Shinella zoogloeoides: one gene and its partner. The protein of the gene in region 2 binds, or shares a complex with, the protein of the main gene of each other region. Links are inferred from orthologs where the notes say so. Each region holds a gene or a part of one and is shown on either strand. Other genes may lie near its edges. The genes, in order: secA and secY.

Evidence for each region.
Region 1: the proteins of secY (region 2) and secA are in contact, whole or in part, in a crystal structure (PDB 3DIN), measured with the Thermotoga maritima proteins. The link is inferred for Shinella zoogloeoides from one-to-one orthologs. Residues at the interface, in WP_004081795.1 of Thermotoga maritima: Glu108, Gly109, Glu110, Glu111, Ala236, Glu237, Arg238, Arg239, Ile240, Thr241, Ile242, Gln243, Tyr244, Ala245, Arg246, Arg247, Val248, Thr249, Gly250, Arg251, Arg252, Val253, Tyr254, Gly256, Ala257, Ser258, Thr259, Tyr260, Leu261, Pro262; in WP_004082002.1 of Thermotoga maritima: Glu261, Ala262, Arg263, Lys300, Ala301, Arg302, Thr303, Ile304, Ile305, Leu323, Tyr324, Asp325, Pro326, Val329, Ser330, Tyr333, Ile336, Lys340, Phe345, Val349, Glu363, Phe364, Tyr374, Ser375, Gly376, Gly377, Glu393, Ile395, Thr482, Ser483.

The regions. Positions count from the first base shown.
Region 1 is NZ_CP132311.1:3,309,206-3,312,785, forward strand. The notes cover bases 210-3,474. They hold secA (preprotein translocase subunit SecA), read right to left. Parts: upstream 3,125-3,474; coding sequence 410-3,124; downstream 210-409. Other genes in these bases: Q9316_RS17305 (lipopolysaccharide biosynthesis protein), read right to left, coding at 210-267; Q9316_RS17315 (peptidylprolyl isomerase), read left to right, coding at 3,362-3,474. Also shown: more of Q9316_RS17305, read right to left, coding at 1-209; more of Q9316_RS17315, read left to right, coding at 3,475-3,580. UniProt on the Escherichia coli protein: Required for protein export, interacts with the SecYEG preprotein conducting channel.
Region 2 is NZ_CP132311.1:1,353,384-1,356,689, reverse strand. Bases 293-3,283 are described here. They hold secY (preprotein translocase subunit SecY), read right to left. Parts: upstream 2,463-3,283; coding sequence 1,122-2,462; downstream 293-1,121. Other genes in these bases: rplO (50S ribosomal protein L15), read right to left, coding at 2,877-3,283; Q9316_RS07715 (adenylate kinase), read right to left, coding at 541-1,125; rpsM (30S ribosomal protein S13), read right to left, coding at 293-311. Outside these bases: more of rpsM, read right to left, coding at 1-292; more of rplO, read right to left, coding at 3,284-3,306. UniProt on the Escherichia coli protein: The central subunit of the protein translocation channel SecYEG. Consists of two halves formed by TMs 1-5 and 6-10.

The DNA of each region.
Region 1 (3,580 bases), 2.0 Mb from region 2 along the record:
AAGGTCGCCGCAGATCACGACGAGCGCCCAGACGAAGACGAAGATGCCGTATTCGAACTCGCCCATCACGCGGGCAAGGATGATCTGCGAGATGAAGGCGATGGCCGCACTGATGACGCGGATGGCAAAGGTGATGAGCGCCATGCGCTGGGCGAGGTTGCGCGGATCGTCGCTGGCGAAGATCGTGGCGAGTGACCGCGTGAACGGTTCCGCCTTGCCGCGCAGGCCCGCTGGCAGCAACCTTTCCGCCGACTGAATGACCGCCATCAACACAGGAACCCGAACGCCACGCAAAACTGAACGAAAGCCAGTCTTGTCAGATCAGGGTTAACAAACGGTTGGGTAAGACCCTCTCATCCCCAAAAGAAAATGCCGCCCGGAGGCGGCATCATCGCTTTTTCTCAAGCCTTCAAGCCTGCTCGAAAGCACCGTGGCAATGCTTGTACTTCTTGCCCGAGCCGCAGGGGCAGGGTTCGTTGCGGGCGATACGGCCCCAGGTCGACGGGTCGTTCGGATCGCGGTCTTCGACGGCCACGGCCATGAAGCCGCCGCCTTCGTTGAAATCGTCCTCGCCGGTCGTGCCGTCGATGTGATGGCCTTCCATTGTCGGCGGCACCGGCGCCGGAGCATCGGCGGCCTGGCGCACCAGTTCGACGCGCATGAGCTGCGCGGTGACGGTCTGGCGCAGGTTCGCCAGCAGCGCCTGGAAGAGTTCGAAGGCCTCGGCCTTGTATTCCTGCAGCGGGTCGCGCTGGGCATAGCCGCGGAAGCCGATGACGGAGCGCAGGTGATCGAGATTGACGATGTGCTCGCGCCACAGATGGTCCAGCGTCTGCAGCAGGACCGAACGCTCGACATAGGTCATGATCTCGGGGCCGAAGCGTTCCGCGCGATCCCGTGCCGCTAGGTCGGTGGCCGTGCGCAGGCGCTCCAGGATATCCTTTTCGTCGATGCCTTCCTCAGCCGCCCAGGCGTCGATCGGCAGGTCGAGGTTGAGCTGCTCCAGAACGCCCGTCTTCAGGCCGGCAACGTCCCATTGTTCGGCATAGGCGTTTTCCGGAATGTGCAGGCGCACGAGGTTCTCGACGACTTCGTGGCGCATGTCCGCGACGATTTCGGAGAGGTTCTCGCTGTCCATCAGCTCGATGCGCTGCTCGAAGATGACCTTGCGCTGGTCGTTCAGCACATCGTCATATTTCAGCAGGTTCTTGCGGATATCGAAGTTGCGGGCCTCGACCTTCTTCTGCGCCCTTTCGAGCGCCTTGTTGATCCAGGGATGGACGATCGCCTCGCCTTCCTTGAGGCCGAGCTTCTGGAGCATGGAATCCATGCGCTCGGAGCCGAAGATGCGCATCAGGTCGTCCTGCAGCGACAGGAAGAACTTCGAGCGGCCCGGGTCACCCTGGCGGCCGGATCGGCCACGGAGCTGGTTGTCGATGCGGCGGCTTTCGTGGCGCTCGGTGGCTAGGACGTAGAGGCCCCCGGCGGCAAGCGCCTTTTCCTTCAATTGCTTGACTTCGGCGATGATCGCCGCGCGCTTGGCGTCACGCTCCGCCCCCGGCTCCATTTCGGCAAGCTCGCGCTCGAGCCGCATGTCGACATTGCCACCGAGCTGGATGTCGGTGCCGCGGCCGGCCATGTTGGTTGCGATGGTGACCGCGCCCGGCACGCCGGCCTGCGCCACGATATAGGCTTCCTGCTCGTGGTAGCGGGCGTTCAGCACCTGGAAGTCCTTGAAGCCGGACTTCTTCAGGATGTCGGCAAGATGTTCGGACTTCTCGATCGAGGTCGTGCCGACGAGGACCGGCTGGCCCTTCTCGCTCGCCGCCTTGATCTCCTCGATGATCGCCTTGTACTTCTCTTCCGCCGTCCGGTAGACCTCGTCGTCCTCATCGAGGCGCTGAATGGGCAGGTTGGTCGGCACTTCCACGACTTCGAGGCCATAGATGTTGCCGAATTCCTCGGCTTCCGTCGAGGCCGTGCCGGTCATGCCGCCGAGCTTGGAATACATGCGGAAATAGTTCTGGAAGGTGATCGAGGCCAGCGTCTGGTTTTCCGGCTGGATCGTGACCTTTTCCTTGGCTTCGAGTGCCTGGTGCTGGCCTTCCGAATAGCGGCGGCCCGGCATCATGCGCCCGGTGAATTCGTCGATGATGACGATCTCGTCGTTGCGGACGATGTAGTCCTTGTCGCGCGTGAAGAGCTTGTGGGCCTTCAGCGCGTTGTTGATGTGATGGACGATCGCGACGTTCTCGACGTCATACAGCGATTCGCCCTTGAGCAGCCCGGCCTGGCGCAGCAGGTTTTCCAGCTTTTCCGTGCCGACTTCGGAGAAGTTGGCGGAACGCTGCTTCTCGTCGATCTCGTAGTCCGCCTCGTCCAGCATGGGGATGAAGGCGTCGATCGTCGTGTAGAGGTCGGAGCGGTCGTCGAGGGGACCCGAAATGATCAGCGGCGTGCGCGCCTCGTCGACGAGGATCGAGTCCACTTCGTCGACGATGGCGAAGAAGTGGCCGCGCTGGACCATCTGGCCACGCTCGTACTTCATGTTGTCGCGCAGATAGTCGAAGCCGAGTTCGTTGTTCGTCGCGTAGGTGATGTCGCAGGCATAGGCGGCGCGGCGCTGGTCGTCGTCGAGACCATGCACGATGACGCCGGTTGTGAGGCCGAGGAAGCTATAGATCCGGCCCATCTGCGCGCTGTCGCGGCTGGCGAGGTAGTCGTTGACGGTGACGACGTGCACGCCCTTGCCGGCGAGCGCGTTGAGATAGACGGGCAGCGTCGCGACGAGCGTCTTGCCTTCGCCGGTCTTCATCTCGGCGATGGATTTCTCGTGCAGGATCATGCCGCCGATGAGCTGGACGTCGAAGGGCCGGAGGCCGAGGACGCGGAAAGCCGCCTCGCGGGCGACGGCGAAGGCCGGCACCAGAATGTCGTCCAGCGTCTTGCCCGCGGCGAGCTGTTCACGGAATTCCACGGTCTTGGCGCGCAACGCCTCGTCCGAGAGCGCCTTGATCTCGGGCTCCAGCGCATTGATGGCATCGACGCGGGGATTGTAGGAACGGACACGGCGATCGTTGGAAGAGCCGAACAACTTGCGGGCGATGCCGCCGAGGCTGACCATCAGAATGGTCCTTTCTTTATGGGCGCCCGGCGCGTGACAGGTCGCACGATAATTGCGCGCAAAGCCGTGAAACGCCCGGAAACTGTTCTGGACGCGGGATTGCGTGACAGATAAGAGGGGGGTCGAATGATGTCAACGGCTCTGGCGGTTGCACAACTGCCACATTCTGGTGGTGTTGAGCCGTCTGGCACCGGATATCGGCCCGATTCCGGCGAGGATGTGAAAGGTCTTTTCAATATGTTCAAGTACAGCAAGCTCGCGGCAGTCGCCCTCATCGCGATCGCCGCCGCCAGCGGCAGCGCCCGCGCGCAGGACGCCGCGGCCGATCCGGTCGTCGCCAAGGTCGGCGCGGTCGAGATCCACGAATCGGAGCTGAAGCTGGCGATCGCCGGCCTCGACCCGCAGCTCGCCAACCTGCCCGACGACCAGAAGCGCGTCGCCGCCCTCTCCTCGATC
Region 2 (3,306 bases):
TGCGTGCGCTGACCGCGGACCGGAAGGCCACGACGGTGACGCAGACCACGGTAGCAGCCGAGGTCCATGAGACGCTTGATGTTCATCGAGGTCTCGCGACGCAGGTCGCCTTCGACCTGGTAGTCGCGGTCGATGGCTTCGCGGATCTGCAGGACTTCTGCGTCCGTGAGCTGATGCACGCGGCGATCGGCCGGGATACCGACCTTCTCGATGATTTCCTGTGCAAACTTCGGGCCGATCCCGTGAATATAGGTCAGCGCGATGACTACGCGCTTCGCGGTCGGGATGTTGACGCCAGCGATACGTGCCACGCCTGTTCTCCTTGCTTCCAGTTGCCATCCGGCAAGTGGTCTTCTTCATTCGGTACGGCCACGAAAGCCGCGTTGCTTATTCGATGTTCGGGACATGTCGAAACCGACCGCACCCGGACTTCGTTCTTGGAAATCCGCGCCGATCGCAATGGTATGTCGCGAGTTGGCGCTGTCTTAAGGGGAATCGGCCGAAAAAGTCAACTCCCCGGCCGGCCTTTTTAACCTGATATCAGGCGTTCTCGAGGATTCCGGCGATCTGCGCGGTCACCTTGTCGACATCGGCCATGCCGTCGACCGTCTGAAGCTTGCCGGTCGAAGCGTAGTAGTTCGACAGCGGCGCGGTCTTCTCGCGATATTCCGTCAGGCGGCGCTTGAAGGCTTCCGGATTGTCGTCGGAGCGAACCGTGCCGCCGGCGGCGACCGTTTCAGCCACGCGATTCTCCATGCGCTTGACCAGCGCATCCTCATCGACCTTGAGCTCGACGACGGCATCGAGCTGGAGGCCCTTGCCGGCGAGGATCCCGTCGAGGGCTTCCGCCTGAGGAACCGTGCGCGGGTAACCGTCGAGGATGAAGCCCCGGGCACAGTCCGCCTGCTCGATTCGGTCGGAAACGATCTCGTTGACGATCGCGTCGGAGACGAGCTGGCCGGCATCCATGACGGCCTTCGCCCGCTTGCCGACATCCGTGCCCGCGGCGACGGCCGCGCGCAGCATGTCACCCGTGGAGAGCTGCGGAATACCGTGCTTCTCCGTCAGGAGCTTGGCTTGAGTCCCCTTGCCAGCACCCGGCGGTCCCAGAAAAATCAGTCTCATCGTCCCCTCTTTCCTCCACGCAGCTTCGACTTCTTGATCAGCCCCTCATACTGCTGAGCAATCAGGTGACCCTGTATCTGTGCTACAGTATCCAAGGTCACGCTGACAACAATCAAAAGCGACGTACCACCAAGGTAGAACGGCACCCCGGTCTGCGCGATGAGGATTTCGGGAAGAATACAGACGAACATCAGATAGACCGCGCCGATGACCGTGATGCGGGTCAGCACGTAGTCGATATATTCCGCGGTGCGTTCGCCCGGACGAATGCCCGGAATGAAGCCGCCGTGCTTCTTCAGGTTGTCGGCCGTGTCCTTCGGATTGAAGACGATGGCCGTGTAGAAGAAGGCGAAGAACGCGATCATGCCGGCATAGAGCAGCATGTAGAGCGGCTGGCCATGGCCGAGGGCCGCGATGGCGGCGGTCGCCCAGGAGGGCAGCTCGGCCGTGTTCGAGAAGCCTGCGAGGGTTGCCGGCAGCAGCAGAAGCGACGACGCGAAGATCGCCGGGATGACGCCCGCAGTGTTGAGCTTCAGCGGCAGGTGCGACGTGTCGCCCTGGAACATGCGGTTGCCGACCTGGCGCTTCGGATACTGGATCAGCAGGCGGCGCTGCGCGCGCTCGACGAAGACGATGAGCGCGATGACGCCGACGGCCATCACGACGACGGCGATGATCACGCCGATCGAAAGCGCGCCGGTGCGGCCGAGTTCGAGAGTGCCGGCGAGCGCGGACGGCAGCGCGGCGACGATGCCGGCGAAGATGATCAGCGAGATGCCGTTGCCGATGCCGCGCGAGGTGATCTGCTCACCGAGCCACATCAGGAACATGGTGCCGCCGAGCAGCGAAATCACGGTGGAAATGCGGAAGAACCAGCCCGGATCGTTGACCAGCCCTGCCCCGCTCTCGAGGCCGACCGCAATGCCGTAGGCCTGCAGCGCGCCGAGCAGCACCGTGCCGTAGCGGGTGTACTGGTTGATGATCTTGCGGCCCTGCTCGCCTTCCTTCTTCAGCTGTTCCAGCGAAGGAACGACCGAGGTCATGAGCTGCACAATGATCGATGCGGAGATGTACGGCATGATGCCGAGCGCGAAGATCGCCATGCGTTCGACGGCGCCGCCGGAGAACATGTTGAAGAGGCCGAGGATGCCGCCCGACTGGCCGCGGAAGGCCTGCGCGAAGGCGTCGGGATTGAGGCCCGGCAACGGGATGTAGGTGCCGAGGCGATAGACGAGCAGCGCGCCCAGCGTGAACCAGAGACGCTTCTTCAGATCTTCCGCTTTCGCGAAAGTCGAGAAGTTGAGATTAGAGGCGAGTTGTTCCGCTGCCGAAGCCATGCATTTCTCCGCGAAGCCGATCCGGCGGCGGGGAGCCCGGCCAGGTCCGGAATGGCTGATCCGTTTGGCATTTGCGCCCGGCCCTCCTCGGACCGATGGCAGATGCTGAAATTCGTCGTGCCCGCCTGCCGTTGCAGCAATCGGGCGGATGGAGCCTAAACCGGTTGAAACGCGGATTGTCAAGCAATCCCGGCCTCACCGCACTACATAATTCCTTAGATCGGGATCGGTCTAAGGAATTATGTAGCAGATTCAAAATTCTACAGCGGCCTTTGCTCGTCATGGGCGGCGAGTGGCGCGGTAGTCCTTCTTCCGGATAACGACGAGGAAAAGGTTCCCTGATGTCGTCGTGAGGCTCACATATGGGAGCAAAATCGCCCGGTGTGAAGCACACCGGGCGATAATTTCGTCGAATTATTCGGCGGCTTCCGCTGCTGCCGAGAGCAGCTTGACCGAACCGCCAGCCTTCTCGACCTTTTCGAGAGCAGGCTTGGAGGCGCCGGCGACTTCGAACGCCACCTTGGCCTTCAGTTCGCCGTCAGCCAGGAGGCGGACGCCGTCCTTGACGCGACGGATGACGCCGGCGGCCTTGAGGGCTGCCGCATCAACAGTCGCCTTGCCGTCGAGCTTGCCGGCATCGATTGCCTGCTGGACGCGGCCCAGCGACACGATGACGAAGTCGGACGAGAAGATGTTGTTGAAGCCGCGCTTCGGCAGGCGACGGTAGATGGGCATCTGACCGCCTTCGAAGCCGTTGATGGCAACGCCCGAACGGGCCTTCTGACCCTTGACGCCGCGACCACCGGTCTTGCCCTTGCCCGAACCGATACCGCGACCTACGCGC